DNA from 2 places in the Rhodococcus mengyinensis genome. Region 2 is predicted to be linked to the other one. Evidence: riboswitches for the same ligand, from Rfam matches in the RefSeq annotation. Region 2 holds a riboswitch; the other holds the start of a gene.
The links. A riboswitch is a leader RNA that binds a small molecule or an ion and turns the genes downstream of it on or off. The one in region 2 is predicted to bind glycine.
Positions count from the first base shown of each region.

Region 1 (3,990 bases), on a different contig from region 2:
AGTTCGTGTCGAGCAACCCCAAAGTCAACCTGTTCTGCTGTTGCGTGAAACCGACGGCGAGCGGTACCTGCCCATCTGGATCGGCCAGACCGAGGCCACCGCGATCGCACTCGAACAGCAGGGCGTCGAGCCTGCGCGTCCGCTGACCCACGATCTCATCAAGAACCTGATCGAAGCCTTCGGTCGCACCCTGAAGGAAGTTCGCATCGTGGACCTGCGCGAGGGCACGTTCTATGCCGACCTCGTGTTCGACCAGAACACCCGCGTCTCGGCCCGCCCGTCCGACTCCATCGCCATCGCACTGCGAATCGGGGTGCCGATCTTCGCCGAGGAAGCGGTACTCACGGAGGCCGGTCTGGTTATGCCCGACGAGCGCGAGGACGAGGTCGAGAAGTTCAAAGAATTCCTCGAGTCCGTGTCGCCGGACGATTTCAAGGCAACCGACGGCTAGTTTGCGCCGTCGGAAAAGCCTCGGGCGCGGAGTAACGGTTGAGGTTCCTCCGGCGCGTTGCGTTGACCCCGTCTCTTCGGAGTCATAGCGTTCAGTGCAGTGATTTTCTGCCCTGCAGATTGTATCGGGCGTACGCTGAGTAGGTTCAGGGTACGGACTTGCTCGATGTCACTGGTGGCGCTTGCGCCGCTCGATGTGCTGTGGCTGTGCCGCGGGCACTGGCGACGCGCGTCACAGGCGCACTGATCGTCGGGTTCAGTGCAACATGCGAGAGGGAGTAGTCAGTGGGAGATCGGCCGCAGGAGAATGCGCTGAATCTTGCGCCCGGCGACAACGTTGCCGAGTCCGAATTCAGCTCCGAGGAGATCCAACCGGGCCTCTTCCCGGACGATTCCGTGCCCGACGACCTCGTCGGATACCGCGTCCCCATCGCCTGCCAGATCGCGGGAATCACCTACCGCCAGCTCGATTACTGGGCTCGCACGTCGCTCGTCGTGCCGTCCATTCGTGGCGCAGCAGGTTCGGGCAGCCAACGGCTGTACTCGTTCAAAGACATCCTCGTCCTCAAGATCGTCAAGCGTCTGCTCGACACCGGAATATCCTTGCAGAACATCCGAGTGGCCGTCGACCACCTCCGTAAGCGCGGAGTGCGGGACTTGGCCAAGATCACACTTTTCTCGGACGGGACCACGGTCTACGAGTGCACGTCCCCCGAAGAGGTCGTCGATCTGCTCCAGGGCGGGCAGGGTGTCTTCGGTATCGCGGTGAGCGGTGCGATGCGCGAACTGACCGGCACCATCGCCGATTTCCCGGCCGAGCGCGCCGATGGCGGCGAGAGCGAACAGAGCCCCGAGGACGAACTGGCGTCGCGACGCAAGAACCGCGCGAGCCGCAAGACGGGCTAGCCCGCATCCATCGGAGCGCGGCGCTGCCTGCGCCGCCATCTGCAGCCGTGACATAGACTGGCGGTGCGTCGACGCCGTGCGGGAGAGTTCCGGGCACCGCAAGCACAGAAACATCGTGTGTGCGGGAGTTCGGGCGCCGAAGGAGCAACACCTCCCCGTCAATCTCTCAGGCAGACAGGACCGTGCGGGCTCCGACGTCTCTGGAAAGCGGTGGGAGCACCCACCCGCCCACGGGGAAAGGGCCGTCTTCACACCCGAACGACGGTACCGAATCTCTCAGGCGCTCGATTCGAGCAGGCGACAGAGGGGGAGGGACGTTCCGCTACGCGGGGCGTGTCCTGATCCTCCGAACTGCTTGGGAGTTGTCGTGATCGACGCTGGAAGCCGTACATTCGCCGATCGTCATGTCGGCCCGAACGCTGCGGAACTCGCGCACATTCTCGAACTGGTCGGAGCCGATTCGCTCGACGACCTCGCGTCGAAGGCCGTCCCCGCCGTCATCCTGGACGGGGTGACGGGCGGCATCGCCGACGGCCTCGACGCGCTGCCTGCACCGGTGTCCGAGCACGAAGCGCTCGCCGAACTGTCCGCACTCGCCGCGCAGAACACCGTGGCGACGTCCATGATCGGTCTCGGCTACTACGACACCCTCACCCCGCCGGTGCTGATCCGGAACATCATCGAGAACCCGGCCTGGTACACGGCCTACACGCCGTACCAGCCCGAGATCAGCCAGGGTCGCCTCGAAGCGCTCCTCAACTTCCAGACGATGGTCGCCGACCTGACCGGCATGGAGGTCGCCAACTCGTCGATGCTCGACGAAGCCACCGCCGCCGCCGAGGCGATGACGCTGCTGCGCCGGGCGAGCAAGAGCAAGTCCCCGCGGTTCGTCGTCGACGCCGACCTGTTCCCGCAGACGCTGGCCGTCGTCGAGACCCGGGCCGAGCCGCTCGGCATCGAGATCGTGGTGGCCGACCTGTCCGCCGGCCTTCCGGACGGTGACTTCTTCGGCGTCCTCGCGCAGATGCCCGGCGGGTCCGGCCGCATCGTCGACTACACCGACGTGATCGCCGCCGCCCACGAGCGCGGCGCACTGGTCGCGGTCGGGGCGGATCTGCTGGCACTCACGCTCCTCACCCCGCCCGGCGAGATCGGCGCCGACGCCTGTTTCGGCACCACCCAGCGGTTCGGTGTCCCCATGGGCTTCGGTGGCCCGCACGCCGGTTACCTCGCCGTGCACACCAAGCATGCACGTCAGCTCCCCGGCCGTCTGGTGGGCGTCTCCGTCGACGCCGACGGTGACAAGGCGTACCGGCTGGCGCTGCAGACCCGCGAGCAGCACATTCGCCGCGAGAAGGCGACGTCGAATATCTGCACCGCTCAGGTGCTGCTGGCGATTCTGGCGGCCATGTACGCCAGCTACCACGGCGCCGAGGGACTGAAGGCGATCGCCCTGCGCGTGGCGAACACGGCGCACTCCCTGGCCGCCGCGCTCCGCAGGACCGGGGCCGTCGTCGTCCACGAGCACTTCTTCGACACGATCCTCGTTCGAGTCGCCGGCCGAGCCGCGGACGTGGTGGCGACGGCGAAGGACGCCGGCATCAACCTGCGGTTCGTCGACGCCGATCACGTCGCCATCGCCTGTGACGAGGCCACCACCGCCGACGACGTCGCCCAGGTGCTGGCGGCGTTCGGCGGCGAAGGCGCCGTGACCGAGGAAGCGGGCACGTCCGTCCCCGACGCGCAGCTCCGCGGATCCGACTACTTGCAGCACGAGGCCTTCACCCGGTATCGCACCGAGACGGCGATGCTGCGCTACCTGCGGGCGTTGTCCGACAAGGACATCGCACTCGACCGCAGCATGATCCCCCTCGGTTCGTGCACGATGAAGCTCAATGCCACCGCCGAGATGGAAGCGATCACCTGGCCCGCGTTCGCCGGACTGCACCCGTTCGCGCCGACCGGGGACACACCGGGAATCCTCCGCATCATCAAGGACCTCGAGAACTGGCTCGTGGCCGTCACCGGCTACGACGCGGTCAGCCTGCAGCCGAATGCCGGTAGCCAGGGCGAGTACGCGGGGCTGCTCGCGATCCGTAACTACCACCTCAGCCGCGGAGACGACCACCGCGACACCTGCCTCATCCCGTCGAGCGCCCACGGCACCAACGCCGCATCCGCGGTCATGGCCGGGATGCGCGTCGAGGTCGTCGCCTGCCGCCCGAACGGTGACGTGGATCTGGACGACCTGCGGGCGAAGATCGCCGACCATGCCGAGCGCCTCGCGGCGATCATGATCACCTACCCGTCCACACACGGTGTGTACGAGCACGAGATCGCCGACATCTGCGCCGCCGTCCACGACGCCGGCGGCCAGGTGTACGTCGACGGCGCCAACCTCAACGCCCTGGTCGGCCTGGCCCGTCCCGGCCGGTTCGGCGGCGACGTGAGCCACCTCAACCTGCACAAGACGTTCTGCATCCCGCACGGTGGCGGTGGCCCCGGCGTCGGTCCGATCGGTGTGCGGTCCCACCTCACGCCGTTCCTGCCCGGACATCCGCTCGCACCGGAACTCGGCACAGCCGGACCGATCTCCGCGGCCCCCTACGGCAGTGCGTCGATCCTCCCGATCAC
Region 1 covers NZ_JBLWIT010000028.1:5,898-9,887, reverse strand. The annotation lists gene ACNJ7E_RS03475 (bifunctional nuclease family protein) at 1-451, shown strand, start outside; gene ACNJ7E_RS03470 (MerR family transcriptional regulator) at 736-1,356, shown strand; glycine riboswitch at 1,426-1,549, shown strand; gene gcvP (aminomethyl-transferring glycine dehydrogenase) at 1,724-3,990, shown strand, end outside.
Region 1: another riboswitch for glycine. It lies ahead of gcvP (aminomethyl-transferring glycine dehydrogenase); the one in region 2 lies ahead of gcvP (aminomethyl-transferring glycine dehydrogenase).

Region 2 (3,990 bases):
GCACCGAACACGGCGACCACCCGCCGGACGATGTCGTCGGTGGTGCACTCGTCGCAGGCGATCGCAACGTGATCGGCGTCGACGAGGCGGAGGTTGATGCCGTCCCGATCGGCCGACTCCACGATCGCCCCGGCACCCGCCGGGACCCGCACGAGAACCGTGTCGAAGAAGCTGTCGTGGACGATTGTGTGACCGGCGGCGCGCAGGCTTCCGGCGATGGTCGTCGCGTGGGCGCGCACCCTATTTGCGATGGCGCGCAGCCCTTCCGGACCGTGGTAGGCGGCGTACATTGCGGCGACGTTCGCGAGCAGCGCCTGCGCCGTGCAGATGTTGCTGGTCGCCTTGTCACGCCGGATGTGCTGTTCGCGGGTCTGCAGAGCCAGCCGGTAGGCCGTCTTCCCGTCGACGTCGACGGACACTCCGACGAGACGGCCGGGCAGCATGCGCTCGAGCCCGCCGCGCACGGCCATGTAGCCGGCGTGCGGTCCGCCGAAGAACAGGGGCACACCGAAACGCTGCGCCGACCCGACGGCGATGTCGGCACCCTGCTCGCCGGGCGGCGTCAGGATCGTCAGCGACAGCAGGTCCGCCGCGACCGTGGTCAGCGCGCCGCGCGCCTTCGCCGCGGCGATCATCGGAGCGAGGTCGCGCACCGTGCCGCTCACACCGGGCGCCTGGAAGACCACCCCGAACATGTCACCGTCGGGCAGTTCCCCGGACAGTTCCGCGACCACCACCTCGATGCCCACCGCCTTCGCTCGTCCCCGGACGACGGCCAGCGTCTGCGGCAGGCAGTCCGCGTCGAGGACGACGCGGTTGGTGGCGGACTTCGACTTGTTCGCCCGCCGCATCAGCAGCACCGCCTCCATCACGGCGGTCGCCTCGTCGAGCAGCGACGCGCCGGCCAGGGGAAGGGCGGTGAGATCCTCGATGACGGTCTGGAACGTCAGCAGCGCCTCCAGCCGGCCCTGGGAGATCTCCGGCTGATACGGGGTGTAGGCGGTGTACCAGGCGGGGGACTCGAGCATGTTCCGCCGCAACACCGCGGGCGTGATGGTGTCGGAGTACCCGAGGCCGATCATCTGGACGCGGATCTCGTTGCGCTCCGACAGTGCCCGCAGGTCGGCGAGCACCTGCTGCTCGGACCGCGCCGCGGGCAGATTCAAGGGCTGTGAGCTGCGGATCTGGTCCGGCACCGCGCTGTCGATCAGGTTCGCGAGACTGTCGTAACCGAGGGCGTCGAGCATCCGCCGCGACGCGGAGGCGTCAGGACCGATGTGGCGGGACGGAAAGTCGCTGGTGAGGGGCACGCCGTGGGTGGCGGTGCGGGGTTCTGCTGGCACGAGGTGACTCCGGTTTCGTTGAGTCCGGACCGCACCGGACATCGACAAGGGGGCACCTCCCCGCTCTGTCCTGAAACCTGAGAGTTTGGGCGCACCGCAACTACGGCGTGCTCTTCACCTTCGGTAAGTTCCGGCTTTACGGCCGATACTTTCTCCAGAGTTGCCTCTGCGCTGCGGTACTGGGGCCTGAGAGATTCCCGGGGAGGAAGTTGCTCCTACGGCGCCTCCGAAACGGAGGTTCTCCCGCTGCGCGTCAACGGCGTCTTCAGTTGTGATTGGCCAAACAGTACACAGACGCCGCGGGTTTGTCTCCTCGGACCGACGGTCTTGCCAAAAGTCCTCGTCGTTTGGCATCCTCGATGCATCTTCGCTCCGACGTGACCGCACACGCCGGACGATGAGAGCCCAGATGCCCGCAGCCGCAACGGTTGTCGAAGTGTGCTCGCTCTCCCCAATCGCCTGGCCCCGGTTCCGCGCTGTCCACCGCGCGGGTCCGACGACGCATACCGACCGGTTTCGACCGGCCCTAGGAGTTCCCCACATGACTGCACAGCCTGACGGCCGCCGACTGCTCCGCCTCGAAGTCCGCAACGCTCAGACCCCGGTCGAACGCAAACCGTCGTGGATGAAGGTGCAGATGCGGACAGGCCCCGAATACCGGGACCTCGCCGCCCTCGTCGAACGCGAGAACCTGCACACCGTGTGCCAGGAAGCGGTATGTCCCAACATCTTCGAATGCTGGGAGGACCGAGAGGCGACCTTCCTCATCGGCGGAAGCCAGTGCACCCGGCGGTGCGACTTCTGCCAGATCGACACCGGCCGGCCCGCCGCACTCGACCGGGGCGAACCCAGGAGGGTCGCGGAGTCGGTGCAGACCATGGGCCTTCGGTACGCCACCGTCACCGGGGTCGCCCGCGACGATCTGCCGGACGGCGGCGCCTGGCTGTACGCGGAGACGGTCCGGCAGATTCACGAACTGTGCCCGGGCACCGGCGTCGAACTGCTGATCCCCGATTTCAACGCCGATGCCGCGCAACTACGCGAGGTGTTCGACACCCGCCCGGAAGTACTCGCGCACAATGTGGAGACTGTTCCCCGGATATTCCGTCGTATCCGCCCTGCCTTCACGTACGAGCGGTCCCTCGAGGTGATCACACGGGCTCGGGAGGACGGCCTGATCACCAAGTCGAACCTGATCCTCGGGATGGGGGAGACCACGGACGAGGTGATTCAGGCCCTCCGGGACCTGCACGCGGCCGGCTGCCAGTTGATCACGATCACGCAGTATCTGCGGCCGTCGGCCCGGCACCATCCGGTGGCACGGTGGGCGACGCCGGACGAGTTCGTCATGCTCGACGGGATCGCCCGCGAGATCGGCTTCCTCGGCGTCCTATCCGGTCCGCTCGTGCGCTCCTCCTATCGGGCCGGCCGCCTCCACGCGGAGGCCGTCGCCGCAACCGCAGTTCACTGAACCCCACCCTCTTCCGTTCCAGCAAGGAGTTCCCATGTCCCACCGATCTGCAGATGTCGTCATCCTCGGCGGCGGTTCCGGCGGCTACGCGGCCGCCATCCGCTCGGCCGAACTGGGCCGTTCGGTCATCCTCGTCGAGGAGAACGAACTGGGCGGCACCTGCCTGCATCAGGGGTGCATTCCGACGAAGGCGCTGCTGCACTCCGCCGAGGTCGCGGACAGTGCCCGCACCGCCTCGCAGTTCGGTATCGACGTCACGTTCGACGGTGTCGACCTCGAGAAGGTCCTGAGCTACCAGAACACCATCGTCACCCGACTGCACAAGGGACTGCAGGGCCTCGTCGACTCGTACGGCATCACCGTCGTCAACGGCCGCGGCCGGTTGGTCGGACCCAACGGAGTGGAGGTCGACGACGAGCTGATCACGGGCGCCGCCGTCGTCCTGGCAACGGGGTCGTCGCCGAAGACGCTGCCCGGCATCAGCATCGGTGGCCGGGTCGTCACCAGCGACGAGGCTCTCGTGTTGCCGTCCGTCCCGAAGAAGGCGATCATCCTGGGCGGCGGCGTCATCGGCGTCGAATTCGCCAGTGTCTGGGCGTCGTTCGGTGCGTCGGTGACGATCGTCGAGGCGATGCCGCGGCTGGTGCCGAACGAGGACGAGACGAGCTCCAAGTACCTCGAGCGGGCATTCCGTCGTCGCAAGATCGTCGCGAAGACAGGTGTGCGGGTGACGGAGGTGACGCAGGACGAGGATGCGGTGTCCGTCACCCTGGACTCCGGCGACGTGCTCGACGCCGACGTCGTGCTGGTCGCAGTGGGGCGCGGACCCAACACCGCGTCCATGGGGTACGAGGAGACCGGAGTGATGCTCGACAAGGGCTTCGTGGTGACCAGTGATCGACTGCGCACCACGGTCCCGAACGTTTTCGCGGTCGGCGACATCGTCCCCGGGCTCCAGCTGGCCCACCGCGGGTTTCAGCAGGGCATCTTCGTGGCGGAGGAAATCGCCGGGCTCCGTCCGGAGGTCATCGACGAGACCGGCATCCCGCGGGTCACCTACTCCCACCCCGAGGTCGCGTCCGTCGGGTTGACCGAGACCGCGGCCCGGGAGAAGTTCGGCGAGACCGTCGAGACCGTCACCTACGACCTCGCCGGCAACGGCAAGAGCCAGATCCT
Region 2 covers NZ_JBLWIT010000111.1:44,019-48,008, forward strand. The annotation lists gene gcvP (aminomethyl-transferring glycine dehydrogenase) at 1-1,310, opposite strand, end outside; glycine riboswitch at 1,508-1,599, opposite strand; gene lipA (lipoyl synthase) at 1,885-2,814, shown strand; gene lpdA (dihydrolipoyl dehydrogenase) at 2,849-3,990, shown strand, end outside.